DNA from 2 places in the Arthrobacter sp. NPDC080031 genome. Region 1 is predicted to be linked to the other one. Evidence: riboswitches for the same ligand, from Rfam matches in the RefSeq annotation. Region 1 holds a riboswitch; the other holds the start of a gene.

Region 1 (7,211 bases):
GTCTTTCCGGTACCGGTCTTGGCCTGGCCGATGATGTCGTGACCGCCCAGCGCGACCGGGAGGGTCATGGCCTGGATGGGAAACGGGTGGGTGATTCCGGCGTCGGCGAGGGATTCAACGATGTCGGCGCGGACGTTGTAGTCGGCGAAGGTCTTTTCTGCGATCTCGTGGGGTGTCTCGTCCGAGGAAATGGTTTCCTCGGGTTCGATCGTTTCGGTTCCGTCTGTCAGAACTTCATGGGTGTGCAATTCACTCACAGTGGAGTTTTCCTTATTCATTTGGGCTGCGCTGCGTGCTCAACGGTTGTGGCAGGGCCGTTCCGGAGCACGGATGGGCGCAAGCAAATCCAGTGGAAGCCGATCGCGGGCTATCTAAATACTGGCACTGGGGACCAGCTGGTGTATCTCAAGATCGCGTAGGGGCGGGCTTGTTGATGTCAAAAAATTAACTGAATCAACGACCGGGCATCCATTACTACTCACCCAGTCTAGCGTCTGGGGGCGATAATCCCCGGATCGCGGCTCCGGCCCTGCGGACGGAATGCGCTAGGGGAGCAGTTCGAAGGTGATTTGGCGGGTGGCAATGTCCGCGTCGAGCAGTTTCACGCGGACCTTCGTGCCCGACTCCATTTCGCCGTCGCAACGGGCGGTGACCGCGGGCTCGGCGATCTGGACGATGCCGTAAGGGCCGTGCGGGGTTCCGTTCCCATTGCCATTGCCGTTGTTGCCGTTGGTGCTGTTCCCGTTGCCGTTTCCGTTGTTCCTGGCCGGTTTCGATCCGGAAATCACGACCGCGTCGAATTCCTGTCCGATGTGGTTGACAAGGAGCGCTGCCTCGACGGTGTCCAGGGCGAGGCGCTCCATTTTGGCGGCAAGCTGGTCGGATGACGCCATGATCTCGGGCAGGCTCGGCAAAGCATGCCGGGCCCATGCAGGGATCTCTGTTCCATTGCTCAACGCTTCGCAGATGACCAGCACGAAACGATCGACAAGGCGGCGCAACGGCGCGGTGGTGTGGGCATACGGAGCCCCGATGGCTGACTGCATGACGCTTCCGGGCACCTCGCCGTCGAAAGGCGTGTAGCCGGCACCACGGAAAAGCAGCCCCGCTGAATGGAGGATGGCGAGTTGCCGCGGGTCCTTTGCGTCGAGGGTCCGCAGGTACTCTCCATAGCTGGTCCCCTCGGTCCAGGGCTTCCCGAGTGCCCCGGTTTGCCGTTTGAAATGGAGCAGCGAGCGCTCATCGGGGGCGGGCATGGTACGCAGGATTCCCACTTTGCCGTCGAGCATCAACTGGGCGGCGGCCATCCCGGTCATGAGCGAAATCTGGGCGTTCCAATCCTCCACCGGCAGCGAGGGAGCGGCGACGATCCTGTACCCCTCGCCGTCGGGCAGTTGGACGATTTCCTGCTCGGGCATGTTCAGGCTGGCTCCGCCGCGGCGGCGTTCGAGTTCCACCCGCTTGAGCCCGACTTCCTTGAGCAGTTGCAGGACGGGATCAGCCGTTCCGGAATCGATCGCCCGCTGCACGCCCTTGTAGTCGAGCTTGGCGCGGCTTCGTATGCTCGCCCGACGCACGGAGACCGTGCGGAACTCCGCCTCGGCATCGAGTTCGAAGTCCCACACGAACGCGCCGCACGTCTGGCCGGCCAGCAAGCTCCCGGCATGCTCGCTGATGATCTCGGGGTGCAGCGGTATGCGGCCGTCCGGGGCATAGTACGTTTGCCCGCGGCGGCGCGTCTCGGCGTCGAGCGCGCCTCCCGGGGGCACAAAGGAGGGCACATCGGAGATGGCGTAGAGAACCCTGTAACCATCACCGGACCGGTCAATGAAGAGGGCCTGGTCGAGATCCGTGGAAGAGGCCGGGTCGATCGTGATGAACGGAACGTCCGTGCAGTCCTGCTCCGGCAGGGTGTGTCCGGAAACCGCGGCTTCGGCGTCCCGCAGCGCTTCAGCGGGATAACCTGCGGGCAGCTCGAGTTCAGTCCGAAGCGCCGCCAGCGCTTCCGCGAGCCGGTTCGACGTTTCACTGACATTCGGGGCTAACCGCTGATGTGACACGAAAGTCAGGGTAACTCCAAAATCTTCCGGAGTCTCGCTAGGCCGCCGCTGCGTCCAAGGCAGCCAGGAGTGCCCGGGCCGCCGCCGTCGGATCCTCCGCCTCAGTGATGGCGCGGACCACCACGATGCGGCTCGCGCCGGCCCGCACGACCTCTTCCACGTTGCTGAGATCGATGCCGCCGATCGCAAACCAGGGGAGCACAACCCCGCCGACGGTCTCTTCGTCTGCCTGCTTCACCGCGTTGGCGGCGTACTTCACCAGATCGAGCCCGACGGCGGAACGTCCCGGCTTGGTGGGCGTGGCCCACACGGGCCCGACGCAGAAGTAGTCCAGGCCGCTGCGGCCCGGCGACGCCGCGATGGCTGCGTCAATCTGATCCGGCGTGTGCGTGGAGAGGCCGATGATGGTGCGGTCGTGGAGCAGCTTGCGGGCCGAGCGCAGCGGAATGTCCTTTTGGCCGATATGGAACACCGGTGCGCTGGAGAGGGACGCCACGTCCGCGCGGTCGTTGACTGCCCAGAGACGGCCATGACGGTGCGCAACGGATTGCAGTATCTCCAGGAGTTCCAGTTCCTCGGCCGCTTCAATCGTCTTGTCACGCAGTTGGATGATGTCCACGCCGCCCTCGAATGCGGCATCGACAAACTGCTCAAAATCACCCTGTTGCTTCCGGGCGTCGGTGCAGAGGTACAGGCGGGCGGTGGTGTGGACATCGTGCGGGGTCATGGAAACAGAGTAGTTCCTCTAAACTGGGCTGGTACCGCGGGAGCCGCGGCGGCAGTCACAATCGCCGCGCGGCTGAGAGGGCTTCAGCGCCGACCGCTTGACCTGATCCGGCTAGTACCGGCGTAGGGAAGGACTCCATGGACGAAGTAAACACCCAGCACGGACCCCTGCACGCGGACGTGGCGGTGATCGGGGGCGGTGTCATTGGCCTCGGCATCGCGTGGGAAGCCCGCCGGGTCGGCCGCTCGGTGGTCCTGATCGATCCCGCACCGGCGAGCGGCGCCACCTTCGCGGCGGCGGGCATGTTGGCGCCCGTCAGCGAACTGCATTACCAGGAAGAGGACCTCCTGGAGCTCATGCTCGAATCGTCGGCATTGTGGCCGGACTTCGAACGCAATGTGACCGGCTCACGCGGCGGACGCGGCACGGGTTACCGTACGACGCCAACCCTCGCCGTCGGTGCCGACGCTGCGGACCGCCGGGCGCTCGCCGACCTCCGGGATGTCCAGCTGGCCAACGGCCTGGTGGTGGAATCCGTGCCGCTGCGCGAAGCCCGGGAGCGTGAGCCGCTGTTGAGCCCGCAGATTTCCTGTGCCTTCGACATCCCAGGCGACCACCAAGTGGATCCGCGCCGGCTTTCGGCTGCGATTCTCGGCGCGCTTGCAGACCACCTGCCCGGCGATTCCAGCTGGATCGCAGGGGCCGAGGGCGGTTTTGCGGTCCGGGACACCGCGGCTGGCCTCTTGTGGGAGGGCGGGCGCGTCGTCGGGGTTGTGCTCGACTCAGGCATCGAAGTGCACGCCACCGAAACAGTGGTAGCCAACGGACTTGATACCGCGCGCTTGAACGGCCTGCCGGATGGATTGTCGCTCCCGCTGCGTCCGGTGTACGGCGACATTCTGCGGCTGCGCGTCCCGGAGCAGCTGCAACCCCTTGTCACCGCCACGGTCCGTGGGATCGTGCGCGGAGTGCCCGTGTACATCGTCCCCCGCGACGACGGGACCGTGGTGATCGGCGCGACTCAACGCGAAGACGGCTTGTCGGAGTCCGGGGGAACGGCCAACCCGGTCTCAGCTGGCGGCGTGTACCAATTGCTCCGCGACGCCCAGGTACTTGTCCCGGCCGTGGCCGAACTGGAACTCCTGGAAGCAACTGCCCGTGCGCGTCCGGGCACTCCGGACAATGCGCCGCTGCTGGGCCGGGTCGGCAGTGAGGGTGGCGGGGACACGGCCGTGCCCGGCCTCATCGTAGCCAGCGGCTTCTTCCGCCATGGCGTGCTCCTCACCCCGGCAGCGGCGAAAATCTGCGTCGGACTCATGGACGGCACCGTCGATCCCCGGTGGAACAAATTTCGCCCGGACCGCTTCTCCCGTCCGCTGGCAGCGGCACGGGCCTCCACAGCCGGCCCATCTGCCGGTACCTCAAATCCCCTCCCGAAGGACCACGCATGAACATCAAATTGAACGGCGAAGACCACACACTGAGTGACGACGCTTCGGTCACCACCCTCGTCAGCCACATCACGGGACGGGCCGTGGACCCCAGCGGCCAGGCGGCCGACGGACGCAAGATCGGCGTCGCCGTCGCACGCAATTCCGAAGTGGTGCCGCGCAGCCAGTGGGCTGCCACCGCGCTCGCAGAGGGCGACGAACTCGAAATCGTTACCGCAGTACAAGGAGGCTGAACGATGACCACAGCAAGCACCCAAGCAGCAAGCACCCGAACCGACCTCCTGATGATCGACGGCGTCGAGTTCGGCTCGCGCCTCATCATGGGGACCGGGGGAGCCCCGAGCCTGGACGGGCTGGGGGCAGCCTTGCTGGCTTCCGGCACCGAACTCACCACCGTTGCCATGCGGAGGTACTCCCCGACGGAAACAGGTTCGCTGTTCCAGTTGCTCGTTGACCATGGCATCCGTGTCCTGCCCAACACCGCTGGCTGTTTCACTGCCAAGGACGCTGTCATGACGGCCGAGCTTGCCCGGGAGGCCTTGGAAACGGATTGGGTGAAGCTCGAGGTCATCGCCGACGAACAGACCTTGCTGCCTGATGCCGTGGAACTCGTGGATGCAACGGAGAAACTCGTCGACCGCGGCTTCAAGGTCTTCGCCTACACCAACGACGACCCCGTGCTGGCGCTTCGCCTGGAAAACCTCGGAGCGACTGCGGTGATGCCCTTGGGCGCGCCTATCGGCACCGGCCTGGGCATCCTGAATCCGCACAACATCGAGCTGATTGTGTCCCGCGCTTCGGTGCCGGTTGTGCTCGACGCCGGCATCGGCACCGCGTCCGACGCCGCACTCGCCATGGAGCTCGGCTGCGACGCCGTGCTTCTGGCCACCGCGGTGACCCGTGCGCAGAACCCGGTGCAGATGGGCGAGGCCTTCAAACATGCGGTCATCGCCGGTAGGCTGGCGAAGCAGGCGGGCCGCATCCCGCGCCGGGAACACGCGCTGGCCTCCTCGGCGATGGAAGGCCGGGCTGAGTTCCTCTAACGGCCAACGCTGGCCGCTCCGGGGATTCCTGCGAATTCCACATCAGCGAAGGAGCGTTCCATGGCCGGCAAAGACGACATCCTCACCAGGTCTGCGATCGACGACGCACTGGCGGAGCTACCGGACTGGCGGTACCGCCTGGGCGGCCTCGACACCGTCTACAAATGCCCGACGTCGGCTGCCGCGCTGGAGCTGATCGCCGCCGTCGGGCGCATCGCCGAGCAGCAGAACCACCACCCGGACCTGGACTGGCGGTACAACCGCGTGTTCATCCGCTACACCTCCCATGACTCCGGGAGCGAAGTAACCAAACGGGACATCCGGGCGGCCACAAGCGCCAGCGAAGCAGCCGCGGAGGCCGGGGCAGTGGCCGAACCCGAAGCCACGCCATGAGGCGGATTTGTATCTAGAGCCGCAGGGCCGGCTAGAGCCGTAGGGCCGGCTTGAGCCGCAGGGCCGGCTAGAGCCGCAGGGCCGCGGTCAGCTTGGCGGTGTCGTGCCGGGTCCGATGGCGGCCCAGGAAGTAGGAGGCCACCGCGGCAGCCACGGTACCCAGAATGATGGGCAGCACCCATGGGATCCACGTCAGGCCAGGCTGGTAGCCAAAGCCAAGTTGGATGAAGATCATCCAACTCAGCATGGCGACGGCCACCGAAACGCCAGCGGGCAGGGTAATTCCGTACGTGCCACGGTGTTTGTCAGTTCCCCAGACGATGAAGCCTGAGGCGATGGTGGCTAGCGCCACGATGACAAGTGAGAGCATGCGGACTCCTGGCTCGCTGGTGTTCTTGCGTCTTGCTTAGAGGGCTCCGAAGCCGACCCGGCGTACTTCCTCGGCGCCGATCTCCACGTATCCGAGGACGTTGCCGGGAACGATGACCTGGCGGCCCTTTTCGTCGGTCAGGCGCAGGTCCGTGCCATTCGCGATGGCCTCGCTCACGATCTTGGCAACAGCCTCGGCGTCGAGAGCGGACTCAAGCGCGATCTCACGGCCAACATTCTGAATGCCGATCTTTACTTCCACAGCGGGGCCTCCCAGCCAATCAAGAAATTACTCAGTCCTCTATTTGTAGTCTAGGACTCTTTCGGGAAGCGACTGATTCCGCGCCAAGCTAAACGGTAGATCAGGTCGCTGGCAACATCGAGGTCCAAATCGCCGTCGGTTTCGAGCCAATACCGGGCGCTGACCTGCGCCATTCCGGCCAGGCCGCGGCCCAGGAGCTGGGCTTCCAGCGGGGGCAGCTTGGTGTCTTCGGCGATCACCTTGGCGACGGCGTCGGCGAAGGTGCGGTTGAAAGTCTCCAGTCGGGAGCTGACGTCCGGGTCATTGATGAGATCGGATTCGAAGACGAGCCGGTGTGCCTGGTCATCACCAGCGATGAAACGGTAGTAGGCACGCATGACGGCCTGGACGCGTTCCTTGTTGTCCGACGTCGAATTCAGCGCCGTGAGCATCTGGTCCGTGAGGGTGGCCAGGTGGCTGTCGAGCAGGGCCATGTAAAGCTCCCGCTTGGACGGGAAGTGCTGGTACAGCACCGGCTTGCTGACATGGGCGGTCTCGGCGATTTCGTCCATCGCCGCACCATGGAACCCGTTGGCAACGAAGACTTCCAAGGCAGCGTTCAGGAGCTGTGCCCGGCGCTCATCGCGGGGCAGCCTCGCCGAGCGTGGGGAACCGGTCCGATCTTGCCTGACCTGCGCCTCCTGTTTGATACGTGCACTCTCAGTCACTTGTCTGCCGCCTTTCCTTTGCAGTTATGACCACAATACTGCGCAGTAATATGACCGGACGGCAGCGGCAGGCATACTTTGGAGTATGGCCACTCTTTTTGCTGCCCAAACGTTGCCGTCTTCTCCTTCTTCCGCACTGCCGCCACTCGTGGAACCTGCCGCGGAGCTGACCACCGAAGAGGTGGAACGGTACTCGCGC
Region 2 (7,211 bases), on a different contig from region 1:
CGCGAGGCCGTTGGCCACGAGCCTGGCCAGGCCCGGCAACAGCAATCGGCCCGTCAGATCTCCGGAGGCGCCTAGGATGAGCAACGTATTTACTGTTGTTTTGCTGGTCACTGTGCCAGCATGCCATCTTGCAGGCGCGTCTTGGTACCCTAGATAGTCGAGTCCCTCAGTTGAGTCAGATTTGTTTGGGGCAGGAATCGTCAAGATATTGGTGCGTCGGAACGGCCGCCATCCGTAGACCATTGAAAGAAGTGCACGGCGCGTGTTCAATTCACTCTCTGACCGGTTGACAGCAACCTTCAAGAATCTCCGTGGCAAGGGCCGCCTCACGGAGGCCGACGTCGACGCCACCGTCCGGGAGATCCGGCGCGCCCTTCTGGACGCCGACGTTGCCGTTCCCGTGGTCCGCGAGTTCACCGGCCGCATCCGTGAACGTGCCCTGGGCGCCGAGGTTTCCGCGGCCCTGAACCCGAGCCAGCAGATCGTCAAGATCGTCAACGAGGAACTCCAGGAGATCCTCGGCGGCGAGACCCGACGCATCCGCTTGGCGAAGACCGGCCCCACCATCATCATGCTCGCCGGCCTGCAGGGTGCGGGTAAGACCACCCTCGCGGGCAAGCTTGCCAAGTGGCTCAAGGCCCAGGGCCACAGCCCCGTGCTGGTTGCCGCCGACCTCCAGCGTCCCAACGCCGTGACGCAGCTCCAGATTGTCGGCGAACGCGCCGGCGTGCCCGTCTTCGCGCCGCACCCGGGCACCACCTCGGATCTGGACGTTCCCACGGGCGACCCGGTCGCCGTCGCACGCGCCGGCGTCGAGGAAGCCCGCCAGAAGCTGCACGACGTCGTGATCGTGGACACCGCGGGCCGCCTCGGCGTCGACGCCGAAATGATGGACCAGGCGCGCCGCATCCGCCAGGCGATCATCCCGAACGAAGTGCTGTTCGTGATCGACTCCATGATCGGCCAGGACGCCGTCAACACGGCGGTTGCCTTCGATGAAGGCGTCAACTTCACGGGCGTCGTGTTGTCAAAGCTCGACGGCGACGCCCGCGGTGGTGCCGCCCTCTCGGTAGCGTCGGTCACCGGGAAGCCGGTCATGTTCGCCTCCACCGGCGAAGGCCTCGATGACTTCGAACTGTTCCACCCCGACCGCATGGCTTCCCGCATCCTCGATATGGGTGACGTTCTTACCCTGATCGAGCAGGCCGAGAAGAACTGGGACAAGGATGAAGCCGCCCGGATGGCGAAGAAGTTCGCCGACCAGGAAGACTTCACCCTGGACGATTTCCTCGCCCAGATGCAGCAGATCCGCAACATGGGCTCCATGAAGAAGATGCTCATGATGATGCCGGGTGCGCAGAACATCCGCCAGCAACTGGAGCAGTTCGACGAGCGCGAAATCGATCGCGTCGAGGCGATTGTCCGCTCCATGACCCCGCACGAGCGTTTGGCTCCGAAGATCATCAACGGTTCCCGTCGCGCCCGCATCGCCCGTGGTTCCGGTGTCCACGTCTCCGAGGTCAACGGCCTCCTGGAGCGTTTCGCGCAGGCCCAGAAGATGATGAAGAAGCTGGCCCAGGGCGGCGGCATGCCCGGGATGCCTGGCATTCCCGGCCTCGGTGGCGGCGGTTCCCGGAAGGCAAGCAAGAACGCGCCCAAGAAGAAGGCCCGTTCCGGAAACCCCGCCAAGGCGGCCCAGGAACTGCGCGACGCCGAGAACAAGCGGGCGAAAGCCGTCCCCACGGGCGCGGCATTCGGTCAGGGTGCCGGCGACTTCGACCCCTCAAAGCTGAACCTGCCCAAGGGCTTCGAGAAGTTCCTCGGCGGCAAGTAACCGCCCCACCCAACTGACTGGCAATACATGTCGTTTTGAGGGCTCAGAACGACAACAACTGCCAGTTAGTTGGGTTGTCAGCCCCGTGCCATAGGCTGGGGGAATGCAAAAACAGCGGGTTGTGTTCGTCCACGGAGCCGGTACATTCGGCGCTGCCGCTTGGCCGAAACAACACGGCATGGCGTTGAAGTACGACGCGCTGTTCCTGAAACGCCACGGTTTTGATGCGCAGGCCGAGCCTCTGGAATCCGACGTTGCCGCCGATGTGGACATTATCCTGGAGTGCCTTGGGGGACGGGAGCCTGCCTCATCCTCCGGCCACGCGCGCGGAGGCCATGTCGTAGCGCACTCCCAAGGCGCGATTTCAGCCATGTTGGCCGCGGTGGAGCGGCCGGACCTGGTCCGGTCCCTCGTGCTGGTGGAACCCGCTTGTCTTTCATTGACGGCCGAGTTGCCCGCCACCGCGGCTTACCGGGCACTCATGGAGCCGCTGTTCCGGATCCGGCACGAACTCAGCGATGACGATTACCAACGCGAATTCGTCCGCCGGGCGTTTTCCTCGGAGGCGGCCGTCCTCAGCACCCCGGAGGCCCGGCGTACCGCTCGGCGCCTGCGGCTCCAGGCTCCGCCGTGGGAAGCGCCGCTGCATATTGTGCCGGGGGTACCCACGCTTGTCCTGACCGGTGGTTGGGAACCCCTTTACGAAGAGATCGCCGGCTACTTGCAGGAAACCGGCGCCCTCCACCGCGTTGCGGCTGGAGGACACCGGCCTCATGACTCAGTTGAAGGAGACCGGATCATCCGTTCCTTCATCGCGGACGTCAGCCGCGCCGGATCAGTCCAGGCTTCCTGATCAGTTCAGGCTTCCTGATCAGCTCAGGCTTCCTGACCTCGTTCCGGGCTTTCCTGCGGGAACCTCGAGCTCGGGCAAGTAGACCTTGCCGCCCGATGCCAGGAACTCCTCGCTCTTTTCGCGCATCCCGCTGTACATTTGCGCAATGGCCGCCTGGGAATCCGCGGAGCCGTATTCGTCGCGTATGTCCTGGCTGATGCGCATGGAGCAGAATTTCGGTCCGCACATGGAACAGAAATGCGCCGTTTTGGCCGGTTCTGCCGGGAGCGTCTCATCGTGGAACGATTCCGCGGTAACCGGATCCAATGACAGCGCGAACTGGTCACGCCAGCGGAACTCGAAGCGGGCCTTGGACAGGGCATCGTCGCGTTCGTGGGCGCCGGGGTGTCCTTTGGCAAGGTCAGCGGCGTGGGCGGCGATTTTGTACGTGATTACGCCGGTCTTGACGTCGTCCTTGTTCGGCAGGCCCAGGTGTTCCTTCGGGGTGACGTAGCAGAGCATCGCGGTTCCGTAGCGTGCGATCTCCGTGGCGCCAATGGCGGAGGTGATGTGGTCGTAGCCCGGAGCAATGTCGGTCACGAGCGGGCCGAGCGTGTAGAACGGAGCGCCGTCGCACAGCTCCTGCTGGCGCTCGACGTTCTCGCGGACGAGGTGGAACGGGATGTGCCCGGGGCCCTCGACCATGACCTGCACGTCGTACTTCCACGCCCGCTTCGTGAGTTCCGCGAGCGTGTCGAGCTCGGCGAACTGCGCGGCGTCGTTGGCGTCCGCCGTCGCTCCCGGGCGCAAGCCGTCGCCGAGGGAGAACGCGACGTCGTACTTGGCGAAGATTTCGCAGAGTTCGTCGAAGTGGGTGTACAGGAAGTTTTCTTCGTGGTGCGCCAGGCACCAGCCCGCCATGATGGAGCCGCCGCGGGAAACAATGCCCGTCACGCGGTTGGCGGTGAGCGGCACATAGCGAAGCAACACGCCGGCGTGGATGGTCATGTAGTCCACGCCCTGTTCGCACTGTTCAATGACGGTGTCGCGGAAGATCTCCCAGTTGAGCTTGTTGGCTTCACCGTTGACCTTCTCGAGGGCCTGGTAAATGGGCACGGTGCCGATCGGCACAGGGGAGTTGCGGATGATCCATTCGCGGGTGGTGTGGATGTCGTCACCCGTGGACAGGTCCATCACGGTGTCCGCGCCCCATTGCGTGGCCCACTGCAGCTTGTCCACTTCTTCGGCGATGGAGCTGGTGACGGCGGAGTTGCCGATGTTGGCGTTGATCTTCACGAGGAAGGCCTTGCCAATGATCATCGGTTCGGATTCGGGGTGGTTGATGTTGTTGGGAATGATGGCCCGGCCGGCGGCCACTTCGCTGCGGACCAGTTCAACATCGCAGTTCTCGCGAAGTGCCACGAACTGCATTTCGGGCGTCACGATCCCCTGCTTGGCATAGTGCATCTGTGTCACGGTCTTGCCGTCGACGGCGCGGCGGGGCACCGGCTGTGCGCCCTTCCACTCAGCGGAGGCGGCGCCGCGGCGCACGGCCGACTTGCCGTCGTCGAGCAGGTTCCGTTCGCGGCCGCTGTATGCCTCGGTGTCGCCGCGGGCCTCGATCCACTCGCTGCGGAATGGCTCGAGGCCAACCACCGGATCACTTCCCGGCCCTGCGGTGCGGTACACCTGGAAAGGCGCGTTGGCCTGGCCGTTGGGGGATGGTTCCAGGGCGATTTCCGTGACGGGGACCCGGATTCCCGTCTTCGTGTCTTCCAGGAACGCGAGGGAATGCGACTTGAGGGATTGGGTCACCTCTTGCGCCGATCCGATTTGGGTAGGGCTCAGCTGTGTTTCTTTGGTGCTCAAAGGATTACTCACTTCCTTCGCCGGCATTACCCGGACAGGTTCAACGGTCGCAGGCTGCGTCAGCCCGATCTCAGCCCTTGCAAGGGCCCCCGTGTGGTCGTAGACGAAGCTACCACAGCTGTTGGTAACCGGGAGAGATGTGACCGAGGACGAATGTGACCGGGCCGGGATCGGCGTCGGCGTTTAAGGTGGAATCATGGCGGAAATCATCGAGTTCAGCGGCGCTGTCCTCACGGGACCGAAAGAAGAACGGCGCGGCCTCTGGTCGGTCGACGGACGGTTGACCTTTTTGCCGCCCGCTGCGGCGCCCGACGTCGTCCTGGACGGATGGGTGATGCCAGGCCTGGTGGATGCGCATTGCCATGTTGGCTTGGGCAAGGGCGGAGCGGTGGACGATGAGACCGCCCGGTTGCAGGCGGCGGCCGACCGGAACGCCGGCACGCTCTTGATCCGCGACGCCGGATCCGCAAGCGACACGCGCTGGCTGCAGCGCCGGACGGACATGCCCAGGATCATCCGCGCAGGCAGGCACATTGCCAGGCAACGCCGGTACATCCCCGGACTGGCCGAAGAAGTCGAGCCGGAGGACCTGGTGGAGGCGGTGCGCAAGCAGGCGCGGTCCGGAGACGGCTGGGTCAAGATCGTAGGGGACTGGATCGACCGTTCCGCCGGGGATCTCGGCCCGTCCTTTCCGGCCGCCATCGTCAAGGACGCGATCGCGGCAGCACATGCCGAGGGAGCCAGGGTGACCGCCCATTGTTTCGCTGAACGGACCATCGACGACATGCTCGACGCCGGCATCGACTGCATCGAGCATGCCACCGGCCTGTTGCCGCATCACATTCCCAGGCTCCTGGACCAAGGTGTGCCGATCGTCCCCACCCTCATCAACATTGCGACCTTTCCGGACATTGCGAAGCAGGCGGAAGCGAAGTTCCCGCGTTACGCCGCCCACATGACCAGGCTGTGGGAACGCAGGCATGAACGCGTCGGCGAGGCATTCGACGCCGGAGTTCGGGTGTATGCCGGAACCGACGCCGGAAGCGTCATCAAGCACGGCCGGATCGGCGAGGAAATCCTGGAGCTGCACCGTGCAGGCCTTCCGGCTGCCGCTGCCCTCGATGCCGCCTGCTGGTCCGCCCGCGAGTGGCTGGGTGCCGACGGCATCAGCGAAGGCGCCAGTGCCGACGTCGTGCTCTACCCAGAGGATCCCCGGGCGTCCCTTGAGGTGGTGCTGAATCCGCGATGCACCGTGCTGAGGGGGCATATTTCAGGAAGTGCCGGGCATTAGGAATAAATTGAAGCTTCAAGTAATTTAGATGTATAGAGGTTGCCGAAGGGCGGCGCCACAATAAGCCGGGAGTTTCACATGACCATCACATCCAGCCAGGATCTCCTTCCTGCCGAACTCACCATGGGTACCGTCATGCTCAAGGTGGGGGACATGAAGCTCATGGGCGACTACTACCAGCGGGCACTGGGGCTGGACGTCGTCGCGGAACAGGATGGCGGACTCTACTTCGGCAGGCTCGGCAAGCCGTTGGTGCACCTCGCGCCGGCCTCCGGGCTCCAGATCCCGGGTCGCGGGGAGGCTGGGCTCTTCCACACAGCCTTGCTCTTCGAAGACCAATCCTCGCTCGCCGCAACTGTTGCCTCCGCCGCGCAGTACGAACCCCGCGCCTTTGTCGGCAGTGCGGACCACTTGGTCAGCGAGGCCTTCTACTTCACCGACCCCGAGGGCAACGGCATCGAGCTCTACTACGACAAGCCCCGCGAAGGTTGGGAGTGGAACGGCAGTTCGGTCGTCATGGACAGCCTGCCGCTCCCGCCCCAGTGCTACCTCCAGCAATACCTGAGCGAAGCGGCGGTGACGGGCCAGCATGAGGCCGGCGCCGGCGTCGGGCATGTCCACCTCCAGGTGGGCGATGTGCAGACGGCCCATGACTTCTATGTCGACACCCTGGGCTTCGAACAGACCGCAGGGTGGCACGGGCAGGCCTTGTTCGTCTCCGCAGGCGGCTACCACCACCACATGGCCATGAATGTCTGGAACAGCCGCGGCGCAGGTCCCCGCAAGGACACCCTCGGTCTCGGCGAGGTGGTCATCGAGGTGCCCTCAGGAGACGACGTTGGCGCGCTCGCCGACCGCCTCAAGGTTGCCGGCATCGGCTCTCACCACACCGGCCAGGAGTTGCGCTTCGAGGACCCGTGGCGCAACCGGCTGCGGGTCGCCGTCCGCTAGGCTGGAGTTTGCGGCGTGGCGCATTTCGGCCGCCGCGCCGCAGCTCCGATGCCACGAATGAATGAGAGTACTTTCCATGGGCTTTGCTGAAATCTTTGTTGCCACCCACGATGAAGCACTCAAGAGGGCCGCTGCCCTGGAGAAGGGCAGTGACGTATCCGGCGCCGCTGTTCGGATCCCGGGGATCAGCGATTTCGAAGTAGAACAACTCGGCGACCTCGCCGGCACGGCCGTGCACGCCGCCGGGGCCGACTATGAGCTCGCTTTGGTGGACGTCACCAGCGACGCCCTGCTGGGCGTCCCCGAAGCCATGGTGCGCGCCCTGTCCGAGCTTCTCAGCTACGAGACCGAGGGCGAAGGAAGCATCCTCGACGACGTCGCCGAACGCTGGGCGGCCCAAGAGGATATGCCCTTTGATGCCCAACAGTCCCGCC

What was found. A riboswitch is a leader RNA that binds a small molecule or an ion and turns the genes downstream of it on or off. The one in region 1 is predicted to bind thiamine pyrophosphate.
Region 2: it holds a riboswitch for thiamine pyrophosphate, as region 1 does, so the genes downstream of both, thiC (phosphomethylpyrimidine synthase ThiC) here and thiO (glycine oxidase ThiO) in region 1, are expected to answer to the same signal.

What each region holds. Positions count from the first base shown of each region.
Region 1 covers NZ_JBFBLA010000006.1:186,523-193,733, reverse strand. Annotated here, with positions in the region: gene AB0323_RS07270 (DEAD/DEAH box helicase) at 1-257, opposite strand, end outside; gene AB0323_RS07265 (RNB domain-containing ribonuclease) at 546-2,060, opposite strand; gene thiE (thiamine phosphate synthase) at 2,098-2,787, opposite strand; TPP riboswitch at 2,814-2,933, shown strand; gene thiO (glycine oxidase ThiO) at 2,925-4,238, shown strand; gene thiS (sulfur carrier protein ThiS) at 4,235-4,471, shown strand; gene AB0323_RS07245 (thiazole synthase) at 4,475-5,281, shown strand; gene AB0323_RS07240 (4a-hydroxytetrahydrobiopterin dehydratase) at 5,342-5,674, shown strand; gene AB0323_RS07235 (hypothetical protein) at 5,742-6,044, opposite strand; gene AB0323_RS07230 (DUF3107 domain-containing protein) at 6,081-6,305, opposite strand; gene AB0323_RS07225 (TetR/AcrR family transcriptional regulator) at 6,356-6,994, opposite strand; gene moeB (molybdopterin-synthase adenylyltransferase MoeB) at 7,098-7,211, shown strand, end outside.
Region 2 covers NZ_JBFBLA010000001.1:216,349-223,559, reverse strand. Annotated here, with positions in the region: gene AB0323_RS01030 (glucose-6-phosphate dehydrogenase) at 1-111, opposite strand, end outside; gene ffh (signal recognition particle protein) at 263-1,834, shown strand; gene AB0323_RS01020 (alpha/beta hydrolase) at 1,938-2,687, shown strand; gene thiC (phosphomethylpyrimidine synthase ThiC) at 2,706-4,535, opposite strand; TPP riboswitch at 4,531-4,638, opposite strand; gene AB0323_RS01010 (amidohydrolase family protein) at 4,732-5,826, shown strand; gene AB0323_RS01005 (VOC family protein) at 5,905-6,777, shown strand; gene AB0323_RS01000 (hypothetical protein) at 6,854-7,211, shown strand, end outside.